DNA from 2 places in the Desulfitobacterium hafniense DCB-2 genome. Region 1 is predicted to be linked to the other one. Evidence: riboswitches for the same ligand, from Rfam matches in the RefSeq annotation. Region 1 holds a riboswitch; the other holds the start of a gene.
The links. Region 1 has a riboswitch for FMN ahead of ribD (bifunctional diaminohydroxyphosphoribosylaminopyrimidine deaminase/5-amino-6-(5-phosphoribosylamino)uracil reductase RibD). Riboswitches for the same ligand answer to the same signal wherever they lie in the genome.
Positions count from the first base shown of each region.

Region 2: it holds a riboswitch for FMN, as region 1 does, so the genes downstream of both, DHAF_RS08280 (DMT family transporter) here and ribD (bifunctional diaminohydroxyphosphoribosylaminopyrimidine deaminase/5-amino-6-(5-phosphoribosylamino)uracil reductase RibD) in region 1, are expected to answer to the same signal.

Region 1 is NC_011830.1:3,012,392-3,027,866, forward strand. It holds gene DHAF_RS14025 (ABC transporter ATP-binding protein) at 1-835, opposite strand, end outside; tRNA gene DHAF_RS14030 (tRNA-Pro) at 1,123-1,199, shown strand; gene DHAF_RS14035 (RNA polymerase sigma factor) at 1,456-1,974, shown strand; gene DHAF_RS14040 (DUF4367 domain-containing protein) at 1,943-2,662, shown strand; gene DHAF_RS14045 (GNAT family N-acetyltransferase) at 2,829-3,386, shown strand; FMN riboswitch at 3,442-3,556, shown strand; gene ribD (bifunctional diaminohydroxyphosphoribosylaminopyrimidine deaminase/5-amino-6-(5-phosphoribosylamino)uracil reductase RibD) at 3,666-4,784, shown strand; gene DHAF_RS14055 (riboflavin synthase) at 4,840-5,484, shown strand; gene DHAF_RS14060 (bifunctional 3,4-dihydroxy-2-butanone-4-phosphate synthase/GTP cyclohydrolase II) at 5,512-6,720, shown strand; gene ribH (6,7-dimethyl-8-ribityllumazine synthase) at 6,787-7,251, shown strand; gene DHAF_RS14070 (sigma-70 family RNA polymerase sigma factor) at 7,390-8,010, shown strand; gene DHAF_RS14075 (putative signal transducing protein) at 8,094-8,357, opposite strand; gene clpB (ATP-dependent chaperone ClpB) at 8,446-11,040, opposite strand; gene DHAF_RS14085 (phospho-sugar mutase) at 11,234-12,961, opposite strand; gene DHAF_RS14090 (DegV family protein) at 13,046-13,927, opposite strand; gene DHAF_RS14095 (flavodoxin family protein) at 14,050-14,634, opposite strand; gene DHAF_RS14100 (GNAT family N-acetyltransferase) at 15,088-15,475, opposite strand, start outside.
Region 2 is NC_011830.1:1,770,965-1,786,439, reverse strand. It holds gene DHAF_RS08330 (ABC transporter permease) at 1-487, opposite strand, end outside; gene DHAF_RS08325 (efflux RND transporter periplasmic adaptor subunit) at 484-1,650, opposite strand; gene DHAF_RS08320 (carbohydrate ABC transporter permease) at 1,744-2,628, opposite strand; gene DHAF_RS08315 (carbohydrate ABC transporter permease) at 2,653-3,525, opposite strand; gene vanS (vancomycin resistance histidine kinase VanS) at 3,841-4,986, opposite strand; gene vanR (VanR-ABDEGLN family response regulator transcription factor) at 4,964-5,662, opposite strand; gene vanI (D-alanine--(R)-lactate ligase VanI) at 5,860-6,885, opposite strand; gene vanW (glycopeptide resistance accessory protein VanW) at 6,899-7,729, opposite strand; gene DHAF_RS08290 (UDP-N-acetylmuramoyl-tripeptide--D-alanyl-D-alanine ligase) at 7,810-9,165, opposite strand; gene DHAF_RS08285 (D-Ala-D-Ala dipeptidase VanX-I) at 9,327-9,935, opposite strand; FMN riboswitch at 10,219-10,368, shown strand; gene DHAF_RS08280 (DMT family transporter) at 10,508-11,470, shown strand; gene DHAF_RS08275 (oxidoreductase) at 11,621-13,867, opposite strand; gene DHAF_RS08270 (FAD-binding protein) at 13,918-15,475, opposite strand, start outside.

The DNA of each region.
Region 1 (15,475 bases):
TGCGCTGACGCATAAAGCTGATGGCGACAACCGGCGTCTTGGAGGGGAGAATGATGGCCGGGTTGTCACGCATGATATCGGTAATGGGAATATAATCCGGGTTTTGGTAGATTCTGTTCTTGCCAATAAATTCCTCAACAAAGCCATGGGCAGGATTGCTCAGCAATTGGTCGGGGGTGTCCAGCTGCAACAGCTCGCCATCCCGTAAAACAGCGATACGATCGCCAAGCTTGAGGGCTTCATCCATGTCATGGGTAACAAAAACAATGGTTTTATGCATTTCCGACTGAATGCGCAGCAATTCATCCTGAAGCTGCTCCCGGGTCATGGGATCCAGTGCCCCAAAAGGCTCATCCATGAGAATAATATCGGGATTGGCTGCCAGGGCCCTGGCCACCCCCACCCGCTGCTGCTGCCCACCGGAAAGCTCCCGGGGATAGCGTTTGGCAAATACTCCGGCGTCCAGCCCCACTACATCCATCAGATAAGCAACGCGTTCTTTGAGCTTCGACTCCGGCCATTTTTTCAGCCTCGGTATCAGGGCTATGTTATTTTCAATGGTATAGTGCGGAAACAAACCTACCTGCTGAATGACATAGCCGATATTGCGGCGGAGAGGCACCGGGTCAATGCTGTCGATATCCTGCCCGTCAATGGTGATTTTTCCCCCTGTATGAGGAATCAGGCGGTTAATCATTTTCATCGTCGTTGTCTTTCCGCAGCCGCTGGGGCCGATGAGTACCATCAGTTCGCCGCTGTTTATCTCGAAATTAAGTGATTTCACGGCTTCGGTACCATCATCGTATTTTTTACTGACATTTTCGAATTTGATCATATACGCTCAAACCTCCTCCTAGAAAATTTTAACATGATCAAGGGCAGATGACAACTTATAAAACTCTAGTAAGTTGTCATCTGCCCTTGATTCGTTCTCTTTTTCATATACCACGCCCCGTAAAAAACCCCCCGGACCATTGTCCGAAGGAGTATCAAATACGGTATTATTCTTTATTAAATGCATGATGTCTACGAAAATTTTATTAACATTTAATTTAGCGCTTAGCTTTGATAACCTTGACAGCTTGTGAGCATTTTGTTATATTATAAAGCGTTCGGTAAAAACGGGGTGTGGCTCAGTTTGGTAGAGCGCTGCGTTCGGGACGCAGAGGCCGCAGGTTCAAATCCTGTCACCCCGACCACTACATAGGCGAATAGAGAGTCCTTCGGGGCTCTTTTTTCTTTACGAGTTTAGATTACTTACAACACGAGATATTGATTACGGATAAACCTATAGGATTACATATTGCCCGCGATTGGATTATTAAATGTTTTTAATTGCGGAATAGTATGGATTAGTATTATCAGTCGATTCGACGCTTTTGGGGGGAATTTTCAAAAAATATATGTCACCAAACGCCCCTTCAATTCGTGTTAGTGGTGTAAGGAGGTGAGAGCATGAACCGCATATCCCGATCAGCGGAAGAAATCGAGAGCGTTATCAGAGAGTACAGCGATATGCTCTACAGAATCTGTTTGGTAATGCTTGGCTCACAGCAGAATGCTGAAGATGCTCTGCAGGATATTTTTGTGAAATATATTTCAAAGGCACCGGTTTTCACCGGGGCGGAACATCAGAAAGCCTGGCTGATCCGCGTGGCTGCAAATGTCTGCAAAGACATGCGCAGGTTTAATTTCCGTCATAAGCACATGAACATTGAGAGATTGTCGGAGTTCTGCAAATCTGAGGAAGACTCAGGTATATTGGAGGCAGTCTTCTCGCTGCCCGCACAGTACAGAATGGTTTTGTTTCTGCATTATGTCGAAGGCTATGATGTGGGCAGTATCGCGCATATGGCAGATATTTCGCCTGCAGCGGTGAAAAAACGTCTTCAGCGCGGCAGGGAAAAATTAAAGCTCAAATACACAGAGGAGGATTTCGGATATGAAAAAACACCAGTTAAGACAAGCATTTAGCGGCATACATATCACAGCTGAACTACAGCAGCGCCTGATTGAGAATTGCACCCGTTCAGCGGCTGCGGAAGCCAAAGCCAAAGCTTATCGGCTCCCCAGAAGATGGCTCGCTCTGGCAGCGTCACTGACCCTATTTGTGGCATGTTTCTCTCAAACCACATATGGAAGTTCGTTCTATGAGAAATTTGTCGGCGTGGTTTTGGGCGGGCACACATACTACTTAACCGGCCCGGTTCCGGCGAATGATGTTCCTGATCCCAGCTTAATGAAGGACTCAAGCGAAGAAAACCACACCGACAGCCGCCGCCCCGGGTTCACTGACTTGGCCGAAGCGCAAGCGTATCTCGACTTTGAACTGAAACTCCCTACCTACCTTCCCGAAGGCTATCAGCTTGACAGGATCAGCCTGTATACCACCAATAACGATGCCATCAGCGGAGAGTATGCCGACATTTTCTTTACCAAAGGCAAGCGGCTTATCTATCTCCAGACAAGGCTCATGAACGAAAAAACAAGCTTTGCAACGGAACTGGGCAATATGAAGCTGACCGAAATCAATGGATACAGTGCGCTGCAGGGAAGAAAGAATTTAGATGTTGATATCAATGGCGTGATGTATATGTTCAGCGCATCGAAAGCCGATGTAGGCGCCGATGAACTGATAAAGATGGTGGAATCAATCGACTGATTTCAGCGAATCTAAATTTCCACTACGAATGGCCACCGAATGTTCATAGGGCAAATCAGGCTGACATAGCGTCAGCCTATTTTTGTTGCGATACGCAAGGAATACCGGATATGGTATAATTTAAACATAACGACACTATCCTATCAATATCACGGGAGGCAAAGCCATGTTGCAGGGAAAAAAGACCTTTCTCCGTCCGCTGGAGCTTGATGATATCCCCATTTTTTATCAATGGTATAACAACCAAAACCTTAATTATTGGGCGAATGCCGCCTGGCCTTTGAGCACAATGCTTAGCGAAGAGGAAATCGAAGAACGCTTTTTCACCCCCCAGAAAGACGGCAGCCGCTATCTCATTCTCAATGAAGAGCAAAAGCCCATCGGAACCGTAGGCTATCGGGATGTCAATCTCCCCGCCCGCTCGGCGGTACTGTTCATCGTTATTGGTGAAAGCGATTATTGGAACCGTGGCTATGGCACGGACGCTTTGAAAGTGTTGATCGACTATCTTTTCTATCAGTGGAATTTTCATCGCCTGAGCCTCGATTTATGGGACGGGAATCTGCGTGCTTTAAAAGCCTATGAGAAACTGGGTTTTAAGGTTGAAGGCAGATTAAGGCAGGCGCGCTTTGTCTTAGGTGAGTATCGCGATGGGATCCTCATGGGCTTGCTGCGGGATGAATATCTGGAGCACCATCCCCCTCATCCTCCTCAAGGGATCTAAATTTTCTTAAAGGGTTGAATTCATCAATAAGTTAGAGTATTATATATAAGTAATTGAATACCTCTGGGGATTGGTGAAATTCCATACCGGCGGTCAAGCCCGCGAGCCATTATGGCAGATCTGGTGTAATTCCAGAGCCGACAGTAAAGTCTGGATGAGAAGAGGAAATTAAAGTGCTGATGCGCTTTTTATTTGCTATGGTTTTTAGGCCCCAGAGAATGAACTCTGGGGTTTTTTATAGTGTTTTTATGGGAAACTAAGCAAAACTAACTCAAAGAGATGGGAAACGGCGGCGATCACATGGAACTTGACAATCATTACATGTCCCGGGCCCTGGAATTGGCAGCCTTGGCTATGGGCAGAACCAGTCCCAATCCCCTGGTGGGATGTGTCATCGTTAAGGATGGCGCTATTGTCGGTGAAGGATATCATCAGAAAGCCGGCACTCCCCATGCCGAAGTTCACGCTCTGCAGGCAGCCGGAGAACATGCCCGGGGAGCCACAGCCTATGTTACTTTAGAGCCTTGTTCTCATTTCGGGAAAACCCCTCCCTGTGCCGACGCACTGATTAAAGCCGGAATCCAACGCGTTGTCGTGGCTATGGTGGATCCCAATCCCTTAGTGGGCGGACAAGGGATCACCCGCTTGCGGGCAGCCGGCATTCAGGTTGATGTGGGGCTTAAAGAAAAGGAAGCCAGGACCTTAAACAAGGGCTTTCTAAAGGCCATGCAGACCGGCCTTCCCTTTGTCCTCTACAAATCGGCTTTAACCCTTGATGGTAAAATAGCGACGGAGTCAGGTGACTCCAAATGGGTTACCAATGAAGCCTCCCGTGCCTATGTCCACCGGCTGCGCGATCACTTCGATGTGATTATGGTGGGCAGTGAAACCGTGCGCCAGGATAATCCTGCTTTGAATTGCCGGATTGACGAAGGCCGTGATCCGGTGCGCTTGATCGTGGATGGAACATTGCAAATTCCTCTGCAGGCCGCCGTACTTGCTTCCTCCTGTACCGCCCCCTGTCTCATCGCCACCACGGCCTCCGCTCCTTTGGATAAGCTGAAGGCCTTGCGGGCTCTGGAGAATGTAGAGGTTTGGCAGTATGATTCCCCCCGTTATGTTCCTTTAAAAGACCTGCTGGGAGATTTAGTCAAACGGGGTTGGAACTCTGTATTGCTGGAGGGCGGCGGCGGGCTGGCCGGCTCCCTGCTCCGCGAGCAGCTTATCGATGAGGTGGAGTTTATCTATGCGCCCAAGCTCATCGGAGGCAAAGGTCCTTCCCCCCTGACCGGACTTGAGCTTCCTTTGATGGCACAGGCGATTCCTTTAGAATTTCTGGAGATCGACGGAGGAACCGGGGATCTCCGGGTACGGGCCAAAGTAAATTATGCCGATTAAGTAGTCATCCGATTAAGCAGTCATCCGATTAAACAGTCAAAAGAGGTGAGTGAACATGTTTACCGGTATCATCGAAGAGTTAGGCAAGGTAACGGATCTGAAGGTTCTGCCCGATTCCGCTCAATTGACCCTGGAAGGAACTAAAGTGCTTGAAAGCACCCAAATCGGGGACAGCATCGCTGTCAACGGCATCTGCCTCACGGTGGTGAAAATGCAGGGAAATTTATTTACCGTGGATGTCATGGCCGAAACTTTACATAAAACCAACCTCAAGGAATGCAGCCGGGGAACGCAGGTCAACCTGGAGCGGGCTCTGCAGCTCTCCACCCGATTGGGCGGCCATCTGGTAAGCGGTCATGTGGACGGAGTGGGCACCATTCAAAAGATCACCCCGGTGGGAATTGCCCGGGTCTTTACCATCAAAGCCACTCCGGAACTTTTAAACTATGTCTTGCCCAAAGGCTCCATCGCCATTGACGGCATTTCTCTTACCGTGGTGGAGCTCCTTCCTCAGGCTTTTACCGTATCCCTGATCCCCCATACCCGCCAAGAAACTACCTTAGGCTTTAAAGGCGTGGGCGATGTGGTTAATCTGGAAACCGACCTGATCGGAAAGTATGTGGCACGGTTCATGGAGAAAAAAGAAGCCCCCCGAAAGGATTTATCCATGAGTTTCTTAGCCGAAAACGGCTTTATCTAGATTAGATTTTAGACAGGAGTGATCAACATGGAATTTCGCTTTAATACGATTGAAGAAGCCATCGAAGACATCCGCCAAGGCAAAATTATTGTCGTCGTGGATGACGAGGAAAGAGAAAACGAAGGGGATCTGCTGATGGCCGCAGAGAAAGCAACCCCTGAGGCGATCAATTTTATGGCCACCCATGGCCGGGGTTTAATCTGTGTCCCCATGACCGCCGAGCGCATTCAAGCCTTAAATCTTGAACCCATGGTAACCCACAATACGGATCCCCATGGAACCGCCTTTACCGTGAGTGTGGATGGCTGCGACTGCACTACGGGAATCTCCGCTTTTGAGCGGGCCAATACGGTAAAAGTCCTCCTTGATCCTCACAGCCGCCCCGAGAATCTCCGCCGTCCCGGACATATCTTCCCTCTCAAAGCCCGGGAAGGAGGGGTCCTGGTCCGCGCCGGTCATACAGAAGGCGCCGTTGATCTTGCCCGCTTGGCAGGCTTTCAACCGGCAGGGGTCATTTGCGAAATCTTGAAAGACGACGGCACCATGGCAAGGGTTCCCGACCTCATGGAATTCGTTAAAAAACACGATCTCAAAATGGTTACCATTAAAGATCTCATTCATTTCCGACGCCAAAAAGAAAAATTAGTGGAACGGGTGGTCGGTATTGAACTCCCTACAGACTTTGGGGACTTCAAAGCAGTGGGCTATCGGAGTTTATTGGATGGACAAGAGCATATTGCCCTGGTCAAGGGGGATGTGGACGATGGTGAGCCGGTGCTGGTAAGGGTCCACTCAGAATGCCTGACCGGAGATGTTTTTCATTCCCGCCGCTGTGACTGCGGCGAGCAGCTTTCTGCCGCTCTGGAAAGCATTCAAAAAGAAGGCCGGGGAGTCTTGCTCTATATGCGCCAGGAAGGCCGGGGCATTGGGCTGCTCAATAAGTTGAAGGCCTATAAATTGCAGGAAGAAGGCAAAGATACTGTGGAAGCTAATCTTGCCTTGGGTTTCCCTGCCGACCTCAGGGATTACGGCGTAGGAGCTCAGATTCTGGTGGACTTAGGCATCCGCAAGGTACGGCTGATGACCAATAACCCCCGCAAAATCGTCGGTTTGGAAGGCTATGGCCTGGAGATTCAGGAGCGCGTTTCCATGGAAATGCCGGTTAAGCCTGAAAACCAGCATTATCTCCACACCAAGAAAATTAAATTGGGTCATTACCTGCCCGGCGTTCGTTAGTATTTAGAAAATGCTTACACTTTAAGCATACTTGTGATTCACGATGATTAGAAAGGATGAAGAACTATGATGACTTATGAAGGTAAACTGATTGCTGAAGGATTAAAATTCGGGATTGTCGCCGCTCGTTTCAACGAATTTATCACCAACAAACTGGTGGGAGGCGCCCTTGACGCCCTCCTCCGTCATGGTGTTGCGGAAAGCGATATTGAAATCGCCTGGGTTCCCGGAGCCTTTGAAATCCCTTTAGTTGCCCAAAAGATGGCCGAAACCAAAAAATACGATGCCATTATCTGCCTGGGAGCCGTTATTCGCGGTGCCACACCCCATTTTGACTTTGTCAGTGCCGAGGTGAGCAAAGGGGTGGCCCATGTCGGTTTAGAAACCAAACTGCCCGTTGTTTTCGGCGTCTTAACCACAGATACCATCGAACAAGCCATTGAACGGGCCGGAACAAAAGCCGGCAACAAAGGCTTCGATTCTGCCATCACCGCCATTGAAACCGTTAATCTGTTAAAAATGATTCAATAAATAAAACCTTCGATAAATAAAAACCTTTGATAATTCGGGATAAAATTGGATAGTTGTCCATAATATGTGCCTTGTCAAAGCAGGTTTATTTTCTTAGACTAAAGACTGAGTCTATATCTTTGATAAGGAGATGTGCGCATGACTTCATCTAATACCCTTTTGGCAGACATCGATACTCAGCTTGAAGCCGCGCGCTCTGGCAATCAGGATTCCTTGAACTGGCTTATTCAATATTATGAACCGGAAATCCGCAAAATTGCCTATAAGTATTTTCTCAATCGAGCCGAATATGATGACTTGCTCCAGGAAGGCCGGATTGCCATATACAAAGCCATCGTATCCTACGATCCCAGCTCTGAGATTCCTTTCCTGCATTTTCTCCGCATGGTGATTAAGCGCAAGCTCATTGACAGCTTACGCGCTCATAACCGGCAGAAACACCTCAATCTCAATGAAGCTTATTCCTTGAATAATGTTTTAGCTGACGATAAGACCGATTCCTTTATCAGCTTTGTGGCCACCCATGATGATCCTGAGAAAAAGGTGATCGCATCAGACGAAACCCGCCTTTTTTTACAGGGACTTATGAACGGTTTTTCGGAATTAGAGCTCAAAGTGTTTCGCTATCATTACCTTATCGGCATGAAGCAGCGGGAAATCACCCAATACCTTGGTGTAAGTTCTAAGTCTTTGGATAATACCATCCAAAGAATACGGCGTAAAGTGATCGCCTATCGCGACCGCGAAGCAGTCGGTTGATAAATCCAGATCATTAAGAAATCCCCGGAAATGAACCAACGAACATTTCCGGGGATTTCTTCTTGCTTTATTGCTTATTTTATTCAGCGATCACATTCAACATCGGGGTCCGGGGCTTCATCCGGAGCATTTTCCGCTCCCTCGGCAGCAAGAATCTCCTTGGCATGCTTAAGACAATCCTCAGGCACATAGATCTCGACCCCATTAACAATACCATAGGCCGCCTTCAGATTTCCCAGCCCAGGATAGGCCTTTTGAGCGGGAATATGCCCCTGCTCAAGCAGACCGATCACGATATCCGCTTCTACTTCCGTCGTGACATTGGTCAGAAAAACCCACCTGTTCATTCTTTCTTAACTCCCTTTTGCCAATACTATCTGCCACAACATGGTGCCAACTCTAGTTTATAGTGTTCCCGGGCAGGATGCAAGCACCTTATTCCGACTTTTTAAACAGAAGCTGGCCCTGAGGATCAAGGTCGACCAGGACATGATCCCCTTCGTGAAGGATTCCCTGCAGGATTTTCATGGCCAAAGGATTTTGGAGGTTTTGCTGGATCACCCTTTTCAGGGGTCTTGCTCCATAGATCGGATCATAACCTTGTTGAATGATTTTATTTAAGGCTCCCTGGGAGAGCTCCAGAGTCATTTTGCGGGGAGCCAGATAATCACGCAGCTTGTTGATCTGTATCTGCACGATGGAACCAATATGCTCCTGACCAAGAGGGTGGAAAACGATGATTTCATCCAACCGGTTCAAAAACTCCGGCCGGAAATGCAGCCTGAGTTCCTCGGTAACCCGGGAACGCAACACTTCCTGGGCCGCTCCTGAGGCCGTCAATTCCTGAATCAAGGGGCTGGCGATATTACTGGTCAGAATGACCACTGTATTCTTAAAATTAACCACCCGTCCCTGCCCGTCGGTTAAGCGGCCGTCATCGAGGAGCTGCAGCAACACATTAAAGACATCCCCATGAGCTTTTTCCACTTCATCAAAGAGGACCACACTATAGGGTTTGCGCCTTACTGCTTCCGTGAGCTGGCCTCCCTCTTCATAGCCTACGTACCCCGGAGGAGCGCCGATCAGGCGGGAAACGGTATGCTTCTCCATATATTCGGACATGTCGATGCGCACGATCCCCTGGTCATCATCAAAGAGAAATTCAGCCAAGGCTTTGGCCAACTCCGTCTTCCCTACCCCTGTGGGGCCGAGAAACAGGAACGAACCTAAGGGCCGGTTGGGGTCCTGCAGGCCGGCCCGGGATCTGCGGACAGCATCGGCTACCGCTTTCACAGCCTCCTCCTGCCCGATCACCCGCTGATGGATGCGCGCTTCCATATGGACCAGTTTATCCATTTCGCTTTCCAAAAGTTTAGCAACAGGAACCTGGGTCCATTTGGCCACTACTTCAGCAATGTCCTCTTCCCCTACTTCCTGCTTGAGCAAGGTGTTCTTCCGGTTGCGAAGCTGCTCTTCCAAAGCGTTGAGCTCCTTCTCCAGCTTTGGCAATATGCCATATTGCAGCTCGGCCGCCTTGTTATAATCAAAGGCCTGCTGGGCTTGTTCCATCTTAAGGCGGTTCTGATCGATGTCTTCCTTGAGGGAGTTGATTCTGGTCAGAACTTCTCTTTCCCCTTGCAGCTGGGCTTCCAGGGCACTGCGTTCTTCTTTGAGGTTAGCCAGATCTTCCTCAATCTTTTCCAGGCGTTCCTTGCTGCCTTCGTCTTTTTCCTTCTTTAAGGCCTCCCGCTCAATCTCCAACTGCAGAATCCGGCGCTTGATCTGATCCAATTCATAGGGGTCACTGGTGATCTCCATACGCATGCGGGCAGCGGCCTCATCAATGAGGTCGATGGCTTTATCCGGCAGGAAACGATCGCTGATATAGCGGTCAGAAAGAACTGCGGCGGCGATAATCGCTCCATCGGTAATTCTTACGCCATGATGGGTTTCATAGCGTTCTTTGAGCCCCCGCAAAATGGAGATGGTATCCTCAACACTGGGAGCTCCCACCGTAACCGGCTGAAAGCGCCGTTCCAGAGCGGCATCCTTTTCAATATACTTGCGGTATTCATCCAGGGTTGTGGCTCCCACCATATGCAGCTCACCCCGGGCCAGCATGGGTTTAAGCATATTGCCGGCATCCATGGCCCCTTCTGCTGCCCCTGCTCCCACCACCGTGTGCAGTTCATCGATAAACAGGATAATATCTTCCCGTTCCTGAACTTCCTTAAGCACCGCTTTAAGCCGTTCCTCAAATTCTCCCCGGTATTTCGCTCCGGCGATCAAGGAACCCATATCCAAGGCAATGATCTTCTTATCTTTCACCGATTCGGGAACATCACCGCGGACGATCCGCTGGGCCAGACCTTCGACAATGGCCGTTTTTCCCACACCGGGCTCTCCGATGAGAACAGGGTTGTTCTTGGTCTTGCGGGAAAGAATCTGAATGACGCGGCGAATTTCTTCGTCCCGGCCGATGACCGGATCCAGCTTTCCCCGGCGGGCTTGTTCGACAAGATTGCGTCCATATTGTTCAAGGGCCCGGAAGGTTCCTTCCGGTGTCTGGCTCGTCACCCGCTGAGTCCCTCTCACCACACGCAAAGCCTGCAGAAGCTTCTCGCGATTCAGACCCTCTTGCTTTAAGATTTTCTCCGCTGGGCCCCCGCCTTGGCTGAGGATCGCCAGCAAAAGATGTTCGGTGCTTACATAGTCATCCTTAAAGGTCTCCATCTCATCGTGAGCCGAGACCAGCACGGTCCGCAGCCGGGGGGAAATGGTCAGTTGAACATTAGCTCCCATCATGCGCGGGAGGCGGTTGACCTCCTGGCGTACTTTTTGAACCAAAGCCCCCACCGGGATATCAAGCTTGGTCAGGACTTGGGGAACGACCCCCTCTCCCTGTTCCAGGAGAGCTAAAAGCAAGTGCTCAGGCTCCACTTGGCTGTTGCCATTACGCTCCGCCATCGTTTGCGTTTGAATAATGGCCTCCTGAGATTTTTGGGTAAAGCGGTTCGTATCAAAAGACATGGCAATCCCTCCTTGATCAATGCCTAACTAGTTTTGGTAAAATTTTATAGTTCTATTATAGATCCTTTTATCCGGAAAGGTCAATATTGGTCAGAGATAATTCTGATGTTTTTTGACCTTTATATGTTGAAAAACCCCCTAAGCCTAACAGCCCAGAGGGTAAAAAGATTTCTTAATGCTTAATGCTTAATGCTTAATCCTTAATCAGTTCCAGCAAATCCTTTTTCACAGCTTCCAAGGTGGTGGGGAGTTCTTGTGGATTAACACCCCTGATATTGAAGTAAAACTTAATTTTCGGCTCTGTTCCCGAAGGCCGGGCCATCACAAACCCTCCGCCCTGGAAGGAATAGCGAATCACATTGGATTGGGGAAGAGCAAGCTCATAACTATGGAAGGGAGCAATCATCCTTCTTCCTTTTCTCAGTTCATAATCGTCAATGCAGGCGACGGCAATCCCACCGAAGGACTTGACATCGGTCTCACGGAGTTTAACCATCATCTTCTCCATTTGCTCTTTTCCTGCTTTGCCTTCTAAAGTAATGGAGATCTGATCGTCAATAAAATAACCGTACTTGCCGTAAATATCCTCCAGAACCTCCAGCAGGGAACGGCCTTCTTTTTCCTGATAGTAGAGAGCGGCTTCCGCCAGCAGGAGCGAAGCGATCACCGCGTCCTTATCCCGCACAAAATGCCCGGCTAAATAGCCATAGCTCTCTTCAAAGCCGAACTGGAAATCTCCGCTGCCCTGAACTTCCATTTCCTGCTCTTTCTCGGCAATGAATTTAAAGCCGGTGAGGACATTTTCCACCCGGGCTCCCAAGTCTTTGACCAGGAGATCCGCCAGATCGGTGGAGGCAATGGTCTTGATGACGACGGCTTGCTCAGGCAGAATACCCAGCCTCTTCTTTTGGGTGAGCAGATAATAGCTCAGAAGGGTCCCCACCTGATTCCCGGTGAGCTGCCGGTAATCACCCTGAGGGGTGCGCAGAGCCATGCCCAAACGGTCTGCATCAGGATCGGTGGCGATGAGCATCTGGGCGTTTCTGGCTTTGCCATAACTTCTGGCCAGATCAAAGGTGGAAGGGATTTCAGGATTAGGGTAAGGAACTGTTGTAAACTCCGGATCCGGTTTCTCCTGTTCAGGAACCGTAAATACGGAATAGCCCATCTCGGTGAGGATTCTGTTGACCAGCACATTCCCCGCCCCATGCAAGGGAGTATAGACGATAGACAGATTGCTTCCCTTGGCCTGGGAAAGTTCCGGATACAAGGCCAGTTCTTTGACCTTGCTCAGATAAACTGCATCGATCTCTTCCCCAATCTCAACTAAAAGTCCCTTGTCCCGGGCTTCTGCCTCCTCAAGGGGGAGGATATCATCCCAAGCCTGATGAGCTTTGATATGAGCCAGAATCCGGTCCCCACGATCCGGCGGAACCTGGCCGCCGTCCTCCCAATACACCTTATAGCCATTATACTCCTTGGGGTTATGGCTGGCGGTAATCACCAGGCCTGCCTGAGCCTTGAGGTGGCGGACCGCGAAAGAAAGCTCCGGCGTGGGGCGCAGATCATCAAACAGATAAGCTTTAATGCCGTTGCCGGCCAGCACTAAAGCGGCCTCTTTGGCAAAGCGATCGGAAAAGCGGCGGGAATCGTAGGCAATCACCACACCCCGGTTCTTCCCCGCTTCTCCCCCTTCCAGGATTAAGTCCGCCAAGCCTTGAGTTGCCTTGCGGATAACATAGATATTCATGCGGTTGGTGCCGGCACCGAGCACCCCCCGCAATCCTCCGGTGCCAAATTCCAAATCCGTATAGAAGCGGTCCTCGATCTCTTTCTCATCGTTAATAGCGGCCACTTCCGAGCGGGTATCCTCATCAAAGTAGGGGCTGGTCAGCCAAAATCGGTAACGTTCTTGAATCATCGGCTTCTCTCCTCTCTAAGGTGCAAAAGAAGCTCACAGAGCAATCTGTAAGCTTATCTTACTTGGAAACATAACTCTTATCTTTTAAATACTGCCTTCGAGTCTGGGATAGACCAACAGTCCCACGAGGCCCGGCCCTGTATGCACACCTAAAGCGGGGCTGATCTGGCCAAAAAACACTTCTTTCACGTTGGGGTGCTCCCGGGCTACTTTTTCTAAATCCCGGGCTTCTTTTTCTGAACCGCCATGGACAATGGCCACACTGGCGATACTCTCCTTCAAATGGTCCAGAAGCACTTGTTTTAAGCGTTTCAAAGACTGCTCCCGTCCCCGAACCTTAGCAAACGTAAAATATTTGCCTTCTTCATTAATCGAGATAATTGGCTTAAGGCTCAGCAATTCGCCAATGGTACCGGCGACATAGCCGATCCTGCCGCCTTTTTTCAAATACTCTAAAGTAGAGAGCACATAATAGCCCTTGATTTGCTCAACAGCCTTCTTGGCTGAAGCCACCACATGTTCAAAGTCCACAGTACGCCGGCTTTCCCGGGCAGCCTCAATGACCGTCATGCCCAGGCCCATCGAGAGGGTCTTGGTATCCACAACTTCAATGATCATGTCTTTAAATTCCTGGGCGATCAGCGAGACAGCCTGATAGGTGCCACTGAGTCCGCTGGATAGATGCAAAGACAGAATATGGGTCACCTTCTGTTCCCGCAAGCGGTTAAAGACCGCCTGAATCTCAGCGGGAGAGGGCAAGGATGTTTTGGGAACCTCCTGTTCCAAAGAATCATAAACCTCCTGGGGCGAGATATCGACCCGATCCCGGTACTCGCGGTCACGATAAATTATATGTAAAGGTACGACTTCAATGCCATATTCTTCAATAAGCTCCGGCTCTAAATCACAAGCACTGTCCGTGACGATGGCAATTTTGGTTTCCCGGGAATTAATTGGCTCCGCCATACGCAAATATCCTTTCTATTCTATATTTTTAACGGGATAATGTACTAATCCATCCTAAGGCAAGTATAGCACAGTCCTCCCATTATTTTTAGATCAAGTTTCACAATTTAATCACATTCATTTTACAGCTGAGCAAGAATTAAGGCTTTCTCACGAACTTCCTGGAGAGCTGCAGGATGCTGCTCAATATCCCCGCTCTGATCAATCCCCTTATAGGCACAACTCCCATAATATTTGACATCCAAGACATGATACAGATTCTTTACAGCCCGCTCGGCGCAGGCAAAAACATCCGGGAATTGAGTCCCTGCCGTTGAGAGAAAAAGGCCGTAACGGGGCAATCGTTCCGGATCGGTGATTACGGGTTGTTTAAAGACATATTTTAAAGCCCAAAAGGTCTGCATGCGATCAATCACTGCTTTGGTTTGAGCGTTAATTCCCATAAAAAACACAGGCGCTGCCACAATGATCCGGTCAGCGGCTACAAGTCGTTCCTGAAGATATTGAATATCATCGTTTTGAACACACCGGCCGGTTTTCGAACAGGCATTGCATCCTAAACACGGTGAGTATTGCAGATCGCGGATATTAATGATCTCGGTGGAATAGCCCGCTTCAGCCAAGGCATTCATAGCTGTTTTTAATAAACGATCCGTGTTTCCGTTGCGCCGCGGACTCCCAGCGATACCTAAGATATGTGGTTTCAATAAAAGTCACCCCATTATTCACATTATTATGTCTGTATTATACATGAAATGCCATAAATAGTAAAAGCGAGTTGCCTACTCGATGAGGAACTCGCTTTACCTGGGTGCACAGAAACTATCTAGGTTAGACATCGTTTGTTGGGTGACCGACAAATTACCAGATCCTTTCTATGAATTCAATTGGCTTGCTGCCCATTACTGTGATTTGCAGCTGATTTTTGAATTAGGACCCTTAATGGATTCCAATCCAATCGAAGCTAGTATCGCTTCAATCACAAGCTTTTCATTATCGCTCATTAAACTCCCCCCTTCTACTTCTATTTCTCAATCATAACAAATTTATCATTTTTTGGCAATAGGTAAATACAGGATCTCCTTTTGCCCATCTTTCACCCTCACTTTTTCAGTATATGCGCTCTTTTGATGATTATGTCAGCAAAGATAATTTTACTTTTATTCTATGTTGGCAGACTGGATAGGGTGCATAGGATAGAGCATTTCATATTGTATATCGCTGGGGTTTACTCCCTGTCGGCTCAGATAGGCGGTCAGCCAGTCCTTAGGCTGATTGGTCAGGACAAACTCCCCTTGGCTAAGGCTTAGAACGGAGCTTATCAGCTTCTCCGCCTGTTCCCAGGCCATGGTCCAGGCATCCAACACCACATGGCTTTCCTGGGGCATCAGTATTCCAGCCGTTCCTTCCGCATTCAGCCAAGCTCTCAGTGCCGCATAGCGCCTGAGATACCCCTCCTGCCTCTGCCAGGGAGGGTGAAAACCGGCTTCATGTCTTGCCTGAAAGTAATCGGACAGGTTCGCTTGCCGCAAAGAGCACCCCCGGCCC
Region 2 (15,475 bases), 1.2 Mb from region 1:
CATACAGTTCTATCTCCAGGCCCACCACATTGCCGTTCTGAAAAAGTGCCTGGGCCAGCTCTTCATCAATGACGGCCACCTGCTGGTTTTCCTGTTCGAAGGTTAAAAAATTGCCTGAACGCATGTTGATTTGCTGGAATTGAGCATACCGGTCATTCACCCCCAGCACCTGGGCCGGGCTCTGATTCTTTTGATAAGCGGCAGAAGTTGAAGCTTCCATGGCGTAAGCCAGATCGTAGTCCCGGAGGCTGTATTGGCTAAGCTGCCTCAGATCTTGCAGGGAAAAGGACCCTTCTTCCGGCTGATGGGAGCCGCCCAGCCAAGTGGCGGTGATTTTGCCGGTTTTGTGCAGGCCGCCAAGATCCGCCAATTGAGCAGGCAGGGATGACCCCAGAAGAGTGCTCCAGGTTAAGACCAATAGACCCAGGGCCAGAACAAGATAGGCCGGGTAGGCTGATTTATCCTGTTTCAATTGAGCCGGTTTCAATTTGCCCCCTCCTTTAGAACCCTGTCCCCGTCCTCCACCGGTTTATTGCTTTGCCACACCACTTCACCCATCACCATATCTGTAAGCGCAGACATTTCACGATCCCTGTCTTCCACATTGACGTTTACTTTTTGCAGATAGTTCTCCGTCCCTAAAGGCCCTTTTCTTGATTCCAGAACGAAGACATAGGAGCCGCTGCTGTCGTCATAAACCGCGCTGTTCGGTACGAGGGTATCGTAAGGCTTGGTTTTTTTGCTTAAATAGATTTCTCCCTTTTCGCCGCCGCTCAGGCCTTCCAGAGAGACGTCGATCCACAGATCCTTCTCCTCGCCGTTATGACGGCTGTTTTCCACGATCCTGTCGATTGTCCCCTCGGTTTTCTGATCCCCCAGGGAGAGCATATTCACACTCACCGTATCTCCGGGTTTGACATAATCAAGCAAATCCTTGTCAATGGGCACGATCAGCCGGAACCCCTGCCCCAGGTCAGCCAATTTAAACAGAGGCAGGGAGCTATTGGTCATCGACCCTGCAGGGAAATTCAGTTCTGTGATCAGGCCGTCCACAGGCGCTGTATACACGCCGTTGTTGGCCACCTGTTGGGCCAGAGCAGCCACCTTTCTGGCCTGTATTTCCAGATTAAGCTGAATATCCTCACAGTGCCTTTGCGCGTCCGCCAGGTTCCTGGCGGCATTTTCCAGGTTTACCGCCGTTTCGGCTTCATGATCAAACAGGACCTTCAGATTATCGTAATCTCTTTGTTTTTGCGCCTGCTCTGCCTGGGCTCCGGCCAGGGACAGCTGGAGCTGCCGGTAGCGGGCCTGTTCATCCTGATAATCCGACTTCAGACCGTCCACGTCCAGGATGATGATGGTCCGGCCTTTGCTGACCCTGTCCCCCTGCTCCACCCTGACCTCCTTGACCCGCAAATTGGCATCTGCATATTCCTCCCGGGTTGATTTGACCTCCACCGTCCCTTCCCCGAATATTTCTTTGATTAACGCCCCGTTGGTGGGCCGGACCGTCTGGACCCTGGGCAGAGCAAAGTTATTGATGGTATTGGAGAAGAATGTTAACCCGATCATTGTCATTAGGAAGAGCAGGCTCAGCTTTCCGATCAACTTTTTTCTTTGCCCATCACCTGCGATTGCTTCATTCCCCAATTTCCTGTCTCCCTTCCTGGACTAGTGCAGCGGCAACACAATAGCCCTTGTAGAGTAAGTGTGCAAGAATTTATATAGCAAGGCCTTCCTTGCTCAGCCTTTGATTCCGGAGAGCCGGATTCCTTCCAGCAAGTATTTTTCGGCATAAAGGAAGTTCAGCAGCGCCGGCAGCATATATAAAACGGACGCGGCAAAGGCCAATCCTTTTTCACCGTCGATGATTCTGGAAAGATAGAGGGAAAGAGGCTGTTTGGCCGCATCCTGTAAAAAAATCAAGGGCTGCTCCACCATGTTCCAGTTATCGATAAACACAAGGATGGCCATGGCTGCTATACCGCCCCTGGACATGGGCAGAATGATTTTGAGAAAAATCTGGAACTGGCTGGCTCCGTCCACCCGGGCCGCTTCAAGATAGGAGTCCGGTATTTGCTCCATATACTGTTTTAAGAGAAATACGCCAAAAGTGCTGAAGATGCCGGGCAGGATAATGGACCAATGGCTGTTAAGCAGGCCCAGCTGGCCGGCCATTAAATAATTGGGCACAAGCGTGACCTGGAAGGGCATCAGCATCACGATGATATACAAAAAAAACAGGAAATTCCTGCCCCTGAACTTCAGTTTGGCAAAGGCATAGGCCGCCAGGGTTGCCACCATCGTTTGCCCGATGACAATGGGGAAGGTGAGCAGCACAGAATTCCAGAACATGAACAGAAACTGGGTCTTTTTGATGAGTACGTTATAATACTGCTTCAGCACCACCACCTCGGGGATCAGCTGGAACCGGGCAAAGTGATCCCCGCTGTCCTCCTGATAGCTGCTTAAATTTTTGTCCGTCACCGGGTTATAATGAGCGGCGATTTCCTGTTCACTCATCAAGGAATTGGTGACGGTTACAGCCAGGGGAAACATCAGCAGGACAGCCAGTACCAGCAAAATTGCAAAATGGATCAGATTTCTGATCCGGTGGTTACCCTTCAAACACACACCCCCCTCTCGCCGGGTCTAATTAATCATATTGGTGATCTTTCTCTCCACGATAAAAAGCAATAAAACGACGGCCACGATAAAGGCAGCCATAATAAAGGCCGCAGAAGTCAATTTCTGATAATCCAAAGCCATAAACATATTGTTCATGTAGTGCTGCAGCATATAGATGCTGTTATGGGGATAATCTCCGGAGATAAGATACGTCTCCCGGAACACTTTAAAGGAATTGATCATCGAGATGACAAAAACAAAAAAAGTCGTGGGGGTCAAATAGACCAGGGTTATGCGAAAAAACTCCTGATAGCGGCTGGCCCCGTCGATCCTGGCCGCTTCGTAGTATTCAGCCGGTATATTCTGCAATCCGGCCAGAAACAGAATGACGCTGTAACCGATGTTTTTCCATAGATAAATCACCAGGACCACCACTCTGGACCAGTTGGTTTTCATCCAGTCCACAGACGGGTGACCCAGGGCATGGATCAGAGAATTTAAAACGCCGTTCAAATCAAAGAATGCCTGCCACACCAAAACCACCGAGGCCACGGGTACCACCAAAGGCGTGATCATAATGGTGCGGAACAGGTTCCGGCCCGGTAATTTTTGGTTCAATAACATGGCCGCTCCCAGGGAGAGCATCAGATTAAGGGGTACACAGATTAAAGTAAACTTGGCTGTATTGGCCAGAGCTGCTAAGAAGCTTGGTTTTTTTAACAAAGCGCCGTAATTATGTAGTCCGACAAACGTACCGTTAAGGGGACTGTCTACCAGGGAATAGTAAAAGCCGGTGACAAAGGGGAGCAAATAAAAAAGAGCAAAGCCCAGCAGGCTGGGCCCCAGGAAAAACCAGGCCAGACCGCCGTTATTCGTTTTTAATTTTCCAGTTTTCATCCTGACCACCCTAAACCAGCTGAGTCATTCTTTTTCTTTCCATATCCGAGACCCCTTTCCTGAATATCAAAGCCCGTTCGATTGGGCAAGTTCATCTTACCGAGATCAGGCAGACGATGTTGGAATTTTAACTTAGCAAAATCTTAAGAAGTGCTTATGAAGTACTTATTCTTTTCTTAAGCTGTCATACACTGCCAACGCGTCGGTAATATTGTACTGCTCGGACATATAAAACAGCTCCTCATTCTGTACTTAACCACAGAACAAGGAGCTATAGGACTTCCAGCTTATGGACTTCTTAAGGTTTTCTTATTGTTATAATGGAATTTTTACTGTAAATGTCGTATTTTCCGGGTTGCTTTCCACAGAGATCGTGCCGTCGTGAGCCTTGACAATTTCTTGGGCAATAGCTAAACCCAGTCCTGCTCCGCCGGTGTTTGTGGAACGTGCGGAATCTAAGCGGTAAAATTTCTCAAAAATAGTTTCCAGCTTTTTCTGCGGGATGGGGTCTCCCTGATTCGTAAACGTTATCACCATAGTCTTGTCCTGCTGCCCGGCAGCAATGTCAATGACGCTGTTTTCATAGCTGTAAGCGATGGCGTTTTTCAGAATGTTATTGAATACACGGGCCAGTTTGTCGGCATCTCCCCATAGAGTGAGGCCGTCAGGCACATTGACGGACACCTGCTTGGCCTGGGGAGCCAGCATGGGATAGAATTCATCGGCCAGCTGCTGGAGCATGAACTGTAAATTGATTTTTTCTTTATTCAAGACAATCGTTTGCAAATTAAATCTGGTGATCTCAAAAAACTCATTGATCAATTCTTCTAATCGATAAGCCTTTTCCAAGGTAATACCCACATATTTTGCCTTTTGTTCCGGAGGCATATCAGGTGCTTCATCGAGAAGACTTAAGTAGCCGATTACGGAGGTCAGAGGTGTCTTGATATCATGAGCCAAATAAACGACTAAATCATTTTTGCGCTGCTCGGCCTCCAGGGCGGCTTTCTTTTGTTTTTCCAGATTGTTTTTGATCTGATTCAGCTTATTTTCCATAAAATCCAATTCCGGTGATAAGGCTATTTCAGCGGCGGATTCCTCAACAAGTTTATCCATTCCGGCACTGACTTCATCAAAATATTTAGTAAACCAGGAAGTCGATAAGTTAAGCAAAATAACTACGAAGACAAGAATCACAATAAAGGTAATAATTTCTATATTACTGTAAAATACAGACCGATAAATTAATACCGCAACGTTTTCGCGCAAATCAAACGCAGTCATTAAAAAGCGGACTATGCTATCGCCCACACTGAAGTTTTTTTGAATGACAAAACGCAGGAAGATAACTGTTGCAGCCGTGGCAAAAACAATCAAGAGCATGCGAAGAAATAATTCCCTTTTTAACTTTGTATAATCATTCCTTCTTTTATCCCGCTCACTTTTCAATTTTATAGCCAACCCCCCATACCGTTTTGATATATTTAGGATGTTCCGTGCTGTCCTGCATTTTTTCCCTTAAATGCCGGATATGAACCATGACCGTATTATTGCTGTTGGTAAAATATTTGTCTCCCCATACCTCATTGAACAATTCTTCCGAACTGACTACCCGGCCGCGGTTGGAGCAAAGGACCCAAAGAATGGAAAACTCCGTAGGCGTGAGGGATAGTTTTTTTTCATTCAAGGTACATTCATGGGTATTCATGTCTAAGACCAAGCCGGAAAAGGCAATCACGTGTTCCTCTTGGTTTGGCTCTGAAGAATTATATTTGGTAAATCTCCGCAGCTGCGCCTTGACGCGGGCAATCAGCTCCAAGGGGCGGAACGGCTTGGTGATATAGTCGTCCGCGCCTAAGGTCAGCCCGGTAATCTTATCGATTTCCTCTTCCTTGGCTGTCAGCATGATCACCGGAAAATTATGCTTTTCCCGGATTTGCCGACAGATTGAAAAACCGTCTACATCAGGGAGCATGACATCCAAAATGGCCAGATCCAGCTTTTCCTTGGCAATACAGTCAAGGGCATCCTTGCCGTTATAAAATTTAAAGAGATTATAGTTCTCATTTTTCAGATAAACTTCCACCAAATCGGCAATAGCTTGTTCATCATCAACAATCAAAATATTGGCAGCCAAAAGCGTCAACTTCTTTCTTTTAAGTATATAACCCCATATTATTATACCGCAAAGCCAAAAATCCATTTTGCAGCTTTTTGCTTATGAAAATCTTAAGATTTTCTGAATATCACCATACCGATAAGGGACAGCCCACCCTATCGGCAAACTGTCCCTTTGGCAATTTTCTTGTCCTGCTCAATCAGGTGATGGGGAAATTAAAAGGCCAACGAGACAAGCCGGTCGATCACTTCGGCAAAGGGCAAGCCTGCGGCCGCCATCATTCTCGGAAAACGGCTGTATGAGGTCATGCCGGGCAAAGTATTCACCTCGTTGAGGATTACTGTTCCATCTTCTTTCAGAAACATATCCACCCGCGCCAGTCCCCTGCAGCCCAAAGCGCGATAGATGGCTTTTGCCGTCTCCTGAACCCGCGAGCGCGCCTCTGGGGAAATGTCGGCGGGAACGATTAGTGTTGAGTTTTCGGAACCCTTTTCCGGCTCATTCTCCTGATGGATTCTGAAAAAGCCATGAGACAGACAGATCTGATCGACCTCACCGGCCATCAAATCCAGATCGTTTCCAAATATCGCACAGCCTACCTCGCTGCCGACGACAGCCTCTTCAATCAGCACCTTCGAGTCATACTGTCTGGCGATTTCCACCGCACTCAGCAATTCTTCTTGGCGGCATACCTTAGTGACGCCGAAGGATGAACCCGAACGGGCCGGCTTGACATAAACGGGATAAGCAAGCCGTTCGGCGTCAATAGTCTCCTTCGCAGTGACCGTCCGGAACTTTGGCGTGGCAATTCCTGCCTTTCCAGCGACGATATAAGCCAGGGATTTGTCCATGCACAGAGCCGAACTCGGGATATCGCAGCCCACATAGGGGATGCCGGAAAGCTCCAACAAACCCTGTATCGCGCCATCCTCGCCAAATTTGCCATGCAGAACGGGAAACACCAGATCCAAGGGGATCCTTTGGTATTGCCCCTGCTCCAGAACAAGCAATCCCTGGACGCTTCTGTCCGGTGACAGGATAGCCGGACGGCAACTGCCCTTTTCCCAATTGGCCTCAGGGTAGTGACAAAGCTGCCAAACCCCATCTTTCGTAATCCCGATATAGAAGGGTTCATACTTTTCGAGATCCAGGTTTTTGGCCACCTCCCCAGCAGATTTAACGGAGACGGGATGTTCTTCGGAACAGCCTCCGAAGATAATTGCGATTTTCAACTTACTCATAAGCTTTCTCCTTTCAAATTTCCTTTTCCTCTGCGATAGCAGTTCCTTCCGGAAGCGGATACCCGATTTCAAATACATCCGTATAAAGCATATTTTCGGAAATAACTTGCTTGGATTTGTTGTCGATCACCTGCCGGCAAACGGAAACCCGCTCAAATATTTTTCCCTCTTTTTGGAGAAAGCGCTTATCACGATTAACAACCTCGTAACTATACCCTTTAGCCTGATCCATAAAAATACGGCCATAGATGTAAGGCCCATCAATGGATAGTTCAATTTGGAAGGTAAGATTGGTATCGTTTTTGACCTTTAAATCCAACCACCCTTCGTGGATTGTCGCGTCCACACCATCCGGTTCATCCTCATCGGGAGAAGGAAAATCTTTAATCTCATGAGCATGCCGTTCGACAATCGTGAGGGGAGTATGCAGAAAGAGCCAAAACAGCAAATTGCTGAGATGACACAAACCGCCTCCCGGAACCGTAACCAATTCGTCATTGACCACGCATAGACCGTCCTTATACCGCTCATTTTTCTCGGCATATCTCACCCGCTGCCAAAATGAAAATGTTTCGCCAGGGCGGATCAATAGGCCATTGACGGGCTCCGCAGCAAGGCGCAGATTAAACACCTTGTTCTCCTGGTATTTTATATCCATGCCGGTATTTTCATTGAGAAGCTTCGACTTGGTTTCATAAATGCAAAAAGGCAAAAACTCTGGAGCCTTTGCTTTGGCATAGTGGTTCCGGTCAAGGTACATCTTGGTATAGAAGCATAATTTCCGTTGTATCCTGCGGACCGGCAGCAGGAATGGGAATAACTGAGTCAATCTTTTTCTTTTCATGTCGAGACCCCTTTCAGGAATATGGTTTCACCACCCTACCGCCGTTTTAAGTACAGCTGGAAAGCCCGGTTAACGGGAAGCTAAAGCAGGGCGCGGACGATCTCCTCCGTATGCATGCCGCGGGAGCCTTTGACCAGAACTGCGTCACCGGGAGACAGAAAGGATTTCAACTCCTCAGCGGCCTGATAGTTATTGTCCAAAACGCGGCAGTCGATCCCGGCCCGGACGGAGCGGGCACCCTCGGCCACGGCTTTCGCCTCCTGACCGACGGTGAGTAAAATATCCACTCCGTTTTCCGCAGCGCAGACGCCGACTTCAAAATGCGCCTGCCGGGAATACTCCCCCAGTTCCAGCATATCCGCCAGCACGGCTACTCTGCGGCCGGCCCGGAACCCCGCAAGAACACTCAGGCTGCTTTTGGCCGCGCCGGGACTGGAGTTGTAGGAATCATCAATGACGGCAACCTCATTGACATGGTAAATCTGCTGGCGCATGGCCAGGGGGCGGTAATCCCTGAGTGCGGCGGCGGCCCGTTTCAGAGGCACGCCCAGCCGCTCCGCCACGGCCAGAGCGGCCAGGGCATCCAGAACATGGTGCATTCCCAGTACCGGCAGGGTCACCTCCACGCTCTCGCTCCCCGGAGCAAGGCAGCGGAAAGCGGTGGTTTCCTCTTGAACCGTAATCCCCTCCGCGCGAAAATCACACCAAGGCAACCTGCCATAAAAAACGGTCTCATACCCTGTCTTGCCGCGGAGTCCGGCCAGCATCGGATCGTCCCCGTTTAAAAACAGAACGGAACCCTGAGTGAACCGGTCGGTGATGTGCAGCTTCTCCCGCAGGATGTTCCCCTGGGTTTTGAGCTGGCCGATGTGAGTAATGCCGAGGTTGGTCATGACGGCGTACTTCGGCTCGGCGACCTGAGCCAGGCGCGCCATTTCGCCGAAATCGCTTATCCCCATCTCCACCACCGCCGCTTCGTGTTCCCAGGAAAACTGAAACATCATCAGGGGCAGTCCGATCTGGCTGTTATGGTTTCCTCCCGTCTTCATCACCTTGTATCCTGCGGAAAGTGCCAGTGCGGTCATTTCTTTCGTCGTCGTCTTCCCGGCGCTCCCTGTGATCCCGACGACAGGGATGGAAAATCTCTGCCGATAGGCGGCGGCAATCTGCTGGAGCGCCAGCTGAGTCGAATCCACCGCGATCCAGGCTTCTTCCGCCTCCATCCGCATATGCTCCTGGGTCAGTGCCGCGGCTGCACCCGAGGCGAATGCGGCGTGCAGAAAGGTGTGGGCGTCCGCCTTTTCGCCTTTGAGGGGGACAAACAGGGAACCGTCGGTCACTTTCCGGCTGTCGGTCACCACCGAGGTCACCATCGTATCCGGGTCCCCGCAGAGTAATTTTCCGCCGCAGGCGGCAACGATTTCGCGTACTGTCATTTCCATTGCAAAAAGCACCTCACAGCTCTCGTCGTCAAGATTGCTATTTCCGGTTTTGCACTAGCGGAACAGCATGTTTTACACTGTATGTATTCCGCCAGGTCTTATGCTCACTTCCGCCGGCATTCCCAGATGCCGCCGCACGCTGAGCTCCGGCTCAGCTAGGCGATGAGAAAATCAAAGTAAGTGTTGGGATAAGGTTCGTGTTTCAGGCTGTAATGCCACCACTCGCAAGCGTAGGAAACAAAACCGCTGGCCTCCATGATCGAACAAAGATATTGACGGTTTCTCGCTTCGGCTTGGCTGATTCCATGTGCGCCATGATGTGAGACTGAATCCATCAAATCAAAATCACCGCCCATGGGCACAAGTGTTCCGGAAGCTAAATGATAAAGGGTTAAATCAATGGCGCTGCCCCGGCTGTGGCCCGACTTGGCAGCCACATATCCTTTTTCGATGATCTCGGATCGGTCAATATTCGGATAGTGTTTCTGTTTCGTCCGGCCATCTTCCGGCTGTTTAGACCAGCGCAGAAAGCAATCTACGGCGCATTGAGGGCGGTAACCATCCCAAAGAAGCAAGCCAAAGCCCAAGGATGCGGCGTTTTCCCGTGCTTTTTCCAAGGCCGCGCACAACGCTCTCGTACCGACAATTCGATTGGCTGCATAGCCGTCCACCGGTTTGCCGGTAAAATTATCCCAGGTGGCGTATTTAGCATCCCAACGTATTCCTGATACCAACTCGTCCACAAAGACAAAATCACTTTTCATGGTCTTTCTCCTTTCAACGACACGATTCATCCTTTCATATTGACATTTTTCTTTGCTTTTATCCGAGACCCCCTTCCAGGAATATAAAAACCTGTCCGATTCGACATTTTCATCTTAGCGAAATCAGGCAGGCGATGTTGGAATTTTAACTTATGGATTTCTTAAGATTTCCTTATTTCCATATCCGGAGATTCAGATTAAGGAGAAAATCACCCTATCTTAAGGGTTTATTAAGGCATCTACCACTGAAGTCAACAATGTGCTATACTCTTTTTAGATGAATACGAACCTTCGAGGTAGGGTGAAATTCCCGACCGGCGGTAATGATTGCCCGTGCAATTCAGCCCGCAACTCAGTGTAGCGCCAGTGCTGCACCGACTGACTTGGTGAGACTCCAAGGCCGACGGTATAGTCCGGATGGGAGAAGGTACAAACCAGCTTAGGCCAAGTGGCCTTATGTTTGTTATGTTTGTATGTTTATGCCTCGAGGAACACCATTTCCTCGAGGCATTTTTGTTCTTTCTGATCTGAGGGTTTTATTCTCTACACATTTACTATTGGGGGATTTATCAATGCAACAATCAAAGCAAGCATCCAATCGGAGTATCTGGCTCATCGCACTGGGGGCGGCCATGTGGGGCCTGGACGGGGTCTTCATCGTATCCTTATTGCAACATGTGTCATCTTCACAAATCGTCTGGTTAGAGCACCTGTTACTGTTCTTATTTGCCGCACCTGTGCTCATCTGGAAGCGTCAGGAGCTGAAACAACTCAATGGCGGAGACTGGCTGGCTGTCTTATTTATCGGCTGGGGCGGCTCAGCTTTGGCCTCCATTCTGTTCACCGCCGGATTTACTTATGGCAATCCCAATGTGGTCCTTCTCCTGCAGAAAGTTCAGCCCATTTTTGTTATTCTTCTCGCCTCCTGGATGCTTAAGGAACGGATGAGAAAAGATTTCTATGCCCTGTTTGTTGTGGCCCTGATCGGCGCCTACCTGCTTACTTTCGGCCTGCACCTGCCAACTTCCGGAGTCAGCTTGGCACAGCTGCTCGGTTCCTTATGTGCCATCGGAGCAGCCGCCCTCTGGGGTGGATCCACCGTCATGGGCAAGCGTTTGATCGGAAAATTATCCTTCACCACCTTGACTGCCCTGAGATTTGCTGTCGCGCTGCCGCTCTTAACCATCATTGTCCTGGTACAGCAGCCCAACTGGGCCGACCTCGGTCAAAGTCTCCATCTGGCTCCGGTCTGGGCCAACCTGTTGTACCAGACCCTGGTGCCCAGCCTTTTAAGCCTCTTGCTCTATTACCGCGGCCTGAACGGCGTCCGGGCTTCCCATGCCACCATTGCCGAACTGGCTTTCCCGGCCACCGGCCTGCTTGTAAACTGGCTGATCCTCCACCAAACCATCGATTTAGGGCAATGGCTGGGCTTTGCCATCGTCTGGCTGGTGGTGCTGCAGTTATCGCGGATGCCTAATGACCCTAAGTCTGCGGTGAAAACTTCCGAAAGAGCCAACCTGGCCGGTTTATAGCACTTTATGCCTTATACCTTATGCCGAAGCCTGAGCTAAACAAATACCATTTCTTTAAGGACACAAAGACTGCCGCCTAAGCCTTGATGGGCTTTGGCGGCAGTCTTTAGTTTCTAAATTACTTGTAAAGCGGAGCGCCCACTGGCTTAACTACACAGCCCGGCCCACATCGTTTCCGGCCCGGATCGCCAAAGCGATATTATAAGGCTCATGGCAGTCCCCAATGGCGTATTTCTCCTTCACCCCAATACCCTCAAGCAAAGACTTGTTGGGCAGCAAGTCGGCGGCATTGATGATCGAGTCGGCGGGGATCACGGTTTCCACTCCGTAATCCGAGGCAATGGTAATCTTGCCGTCGCCGATTTCCTTGATCGTGGCTCCCGGATAGGCTTTGACACCCAGAGCATAGAGGGCTGTCGTCATAAAACGCTGGGCATGATGAGACTGTTGCTTATCCAGATCCTCGTTGGGATTCGGTGTCACAATAGTGACCTTCTTCTTGCGCACCGTCAGCCATAAAGCGGCATCGAAGGCCTGAGCATTGGAACCGAATACCACCACGTTTTCGCCGGTGTTGTTGCCCATGAACCGGTCATAGTCGATAATCGGTACATTGCCGCCGCTTACGCCCACCTCCCCCGGCAAAGAGCCGGTGGCAAGGATTACGGCATCGGGGGCTTCGCCGGCGATCAGGGCGGCGTCCACTTCCTTGCTCAAAACGACGGTCACGCCGGTAACCTCCAACTGCCTGGCCAGGTAATCCTTAAGGTCGCCGAGGTTTTCGTGAGGTCCTTTGACCATGCCGGCAAAAGTGAGCTTGCCGCCGAGGGCACCGGTCTTTTCATAGAGGGTGACTTTGTGGCCGCGGGCGGCGGCGATGCGGGCGGCTTCCATACCGGCAGGACCGCCGCCGATGACCATAACCTTCTTCGCCGCTGCAGCCGGTTGAAGCTCATAAGTCTTCGGACCTTTGTCGGTCATTACCCGTTGCGTCAGGGCGTTAACACGGCAATACCCCATCTCACGGTTCATCTCGTTGGAGCCGATGTGGCAGTGGAGGCAGCGGGTGCAGGGGGCGATTTCGTCGCCGCGTCCCTCCTTCAGTTTGTTGACGTATTCAGTATCAACGGTAAGGGGGCGGTTCATAAGATAGAAGTCGACTTTGCCCTCGGCCAGTGCCTTCTCAAAGTAATCCGGGGCATGGGCCGGATCCATGTAGGTGACGGTGCCGCAAGGGATCTTAAGCGCTTCTTTGTAACGCCCGACAATATCGATCAGCATGCCGGCGCCGCTGTGGTTGGCGATCAGCTGGCCTTGCCAATGCCTGGAGAAATCCCACTGGGTGCCGTATCCGGTGGCGCCCTCAATCCCGTTTAAGATAAAGTAAAGGTCGCTGCCGAATTGACAAGGGTGATTGTCGAGGGGGCCTAAGCGCAGGTGCATGGCATCGCAGCCGGCGGCCTCGATCAACCTGGCCAGGCCGATGCCCTCTTCAATCGTCGTTACTTTATTGTGGGGCGCAGTCACCGCATTGTCTAACGTCGCCAGGGTGGCGTTGTTGGTAAGGTTGTCGTTTTCCTCAATGCAGTCGATCAAGACTTGAACGACAAAGTCGCTGCCGCAGGCTTGTTTGATTTTTTGGATGCATTCGGTCACGAAGCGCGCCCGGTTTTCCAGACTGCCTGGGCCGTATTCATCCGTGCGGGCGTTGTGGAAACGGGAAAGGAAATGCTCGCCCAGGTTAAAGCCGGCGGCGTTGATCTCGAACGCGGCAAAGCCCATTTGCTTGATCTGCTGAGCAGTGTTCACATAGCGGGCCTGGAACGCAGCAATGTCTTCTTTCGTCATGTCGTTAACCGGCTTCAGCGGAAACCCGTACGTCTGATAACCCAGCTTGGCGCCGTATTTGCCGCACTCGGCGACGAGCTTCCTGCCGAATTCCAGCGCTGCCCCAGATGCCGGGCTGCCGTCGGAAGGCGGCTCCAGCGCGGCGACCATTTCCACCCAGATCAGCTCAACGCCGCCCTTGGCAAACTGTACGTAGTACTGGAGGAGCTCATCGGTAAGCCCGGCGAGGTAAGTGGCCGATCCGGCGGCGGACTTGACCATGCGGTGGCTGAGGTTGAGGGGGCCGATCTGCAGAGGCGAAAACAGGGTCTTGAAGTCGGTAGTGTTTTGACGGTAGTCGTAATCCTGCGGATTAAGATAGGCCGCCGCGATCAGTTCACCTGCAGCTGCCGCTCCGGCCGCGCCTCCTGGGGCACCTTCCGCGGGGCTGCCGGAGCCGGAACCGCTGCCTGCCGGCGCGGCGGGCGAGCACCCGCTAAGTCCCGCTCCCGCGGCAACCACCCCGGCCGCTCCGACACCTTTGAGAAATTGACGTCTTGATAAACTCATAACTCCTTCTCCCTTCTAAGATGGCTTCTCCCACGCCGATAGATTTGAAATTATTTGCCCATAGCGTACTTAGCCGCGTTGGCACCGGCCAGCCGGCCGGAGGTTAACGCCCAGCTTTGGGCCTGACCGCCGTATGGGGTGTAAGGAACATCACTGGAGAACAGAACACCCATGGAGTCCTGGCCCACGGCGTAGAGATTCCCGATGGGAGAACCGTCGGCCCGCAGCACGTTCATGGCGTCGTCCACGTTCAAGCCGCCGCAGGTAGCATAGGCGTAGCCTGAGCAGATCACTGCGTAGTAGGGTCCCTGAGCGCCGTTCAGGCTATCCTTAAGAGTCGCTGCGTCGCAGCCGATGGCTTTGGCCAGATCCTCGGCGCTTTCAGCAGTGAGGACGTTCTTATAGCCGGCTCCCACCTTGAGGATTTCATCGATATTGGCGATGGGCTTGCCTGCCTCCACGGTTCCACCCTGATCCATGAACATGGACTTATTGACCTTGGCCAGGCCTTTGGTCTTGATCGCCTCGATCTGAGCAGCAGTGTAGATATTATAGTACCGGTATTGAGGGGCCAGGCAGATCTCCTCTCTCGTGTTCCACAGCTTCCCGTTCCCATCCACAGCCAGAGCGTCAGTGGCGATAGCCAGAGAGGTGAGGACCTGCTTGCCGTCGGCATCCAGATCGTTGTTCTTGATAAGATTGGCCACCTGGTTGATGTGCACCATAGGGGGAATATCGGGATTCATAAGCGCACCGCCGGCAGAGAGGCCGAGCTTGATGCCGTCGCCGTCGTCCACCGTCATGGCGACAGTGTTGGCCGGGCCGTCCAGGTATTCCTTCATCATGTCAGCATTGCCAATAAAGCCGCCGGTGGCCAGAATGACGGTCTTGCCATAGATCTCATAAATGGTGCCGTCGTGGTAGACGGCTTTCACCCCGGCCACCTTGTCGCCGTCCATCAGCAGTTCCTGAGCAGTGAGCTCCAGCATATATTCGGCGGCAGGGTTCTGAGCCTGGGCCTTTTTGACCGCGTTTTCGAACATATAGGTCTTGTTGGTGCCGAAACGGTTCTTGGTTTCACCGCCATAGTAGCACCAAATCTTCCAGTCAGGGTAGGGGCTGAGGATAAAGCTGCTCATGGGGGAGAACTGGAATCCCCAGTCCTTGATCATCCAATCCAGGGTCTCACCAGACTCGTCGATGGCCATACGGATCATCTCCGGCTTGGCGTCGGCGCCGCAATAGTCCTTCCAGGCCTTGTAAAGGGCGTCGGCGTCGATGTACTCTTTGCCGCCGAACTCCTCATCCATCTTAACCTGGGAGTTTGCGGCCATGGGACCGCTGGTGGTGGCGCTCTGTCCGCCCAGCTTAGCCGTGGTCTCAATGCCGAAAACCTTGGCCCCCGCCTGGGCAGCGGACAGGAAGGAGGTGATGCCGGAGCCGCCCATGCCTACGATAATGACATCGTAGCCCTCCTTTTTCACAATCTTGGTGGACCTAGCTACCTCGCCATACCACTCAGAGCTCCTACCGCCGGCGGCCTCAATGGCCTGCTCCACGCAGCCGCGCACACCATTGGAGGAGAGGGTGGCTCCACTGATGCCGTCC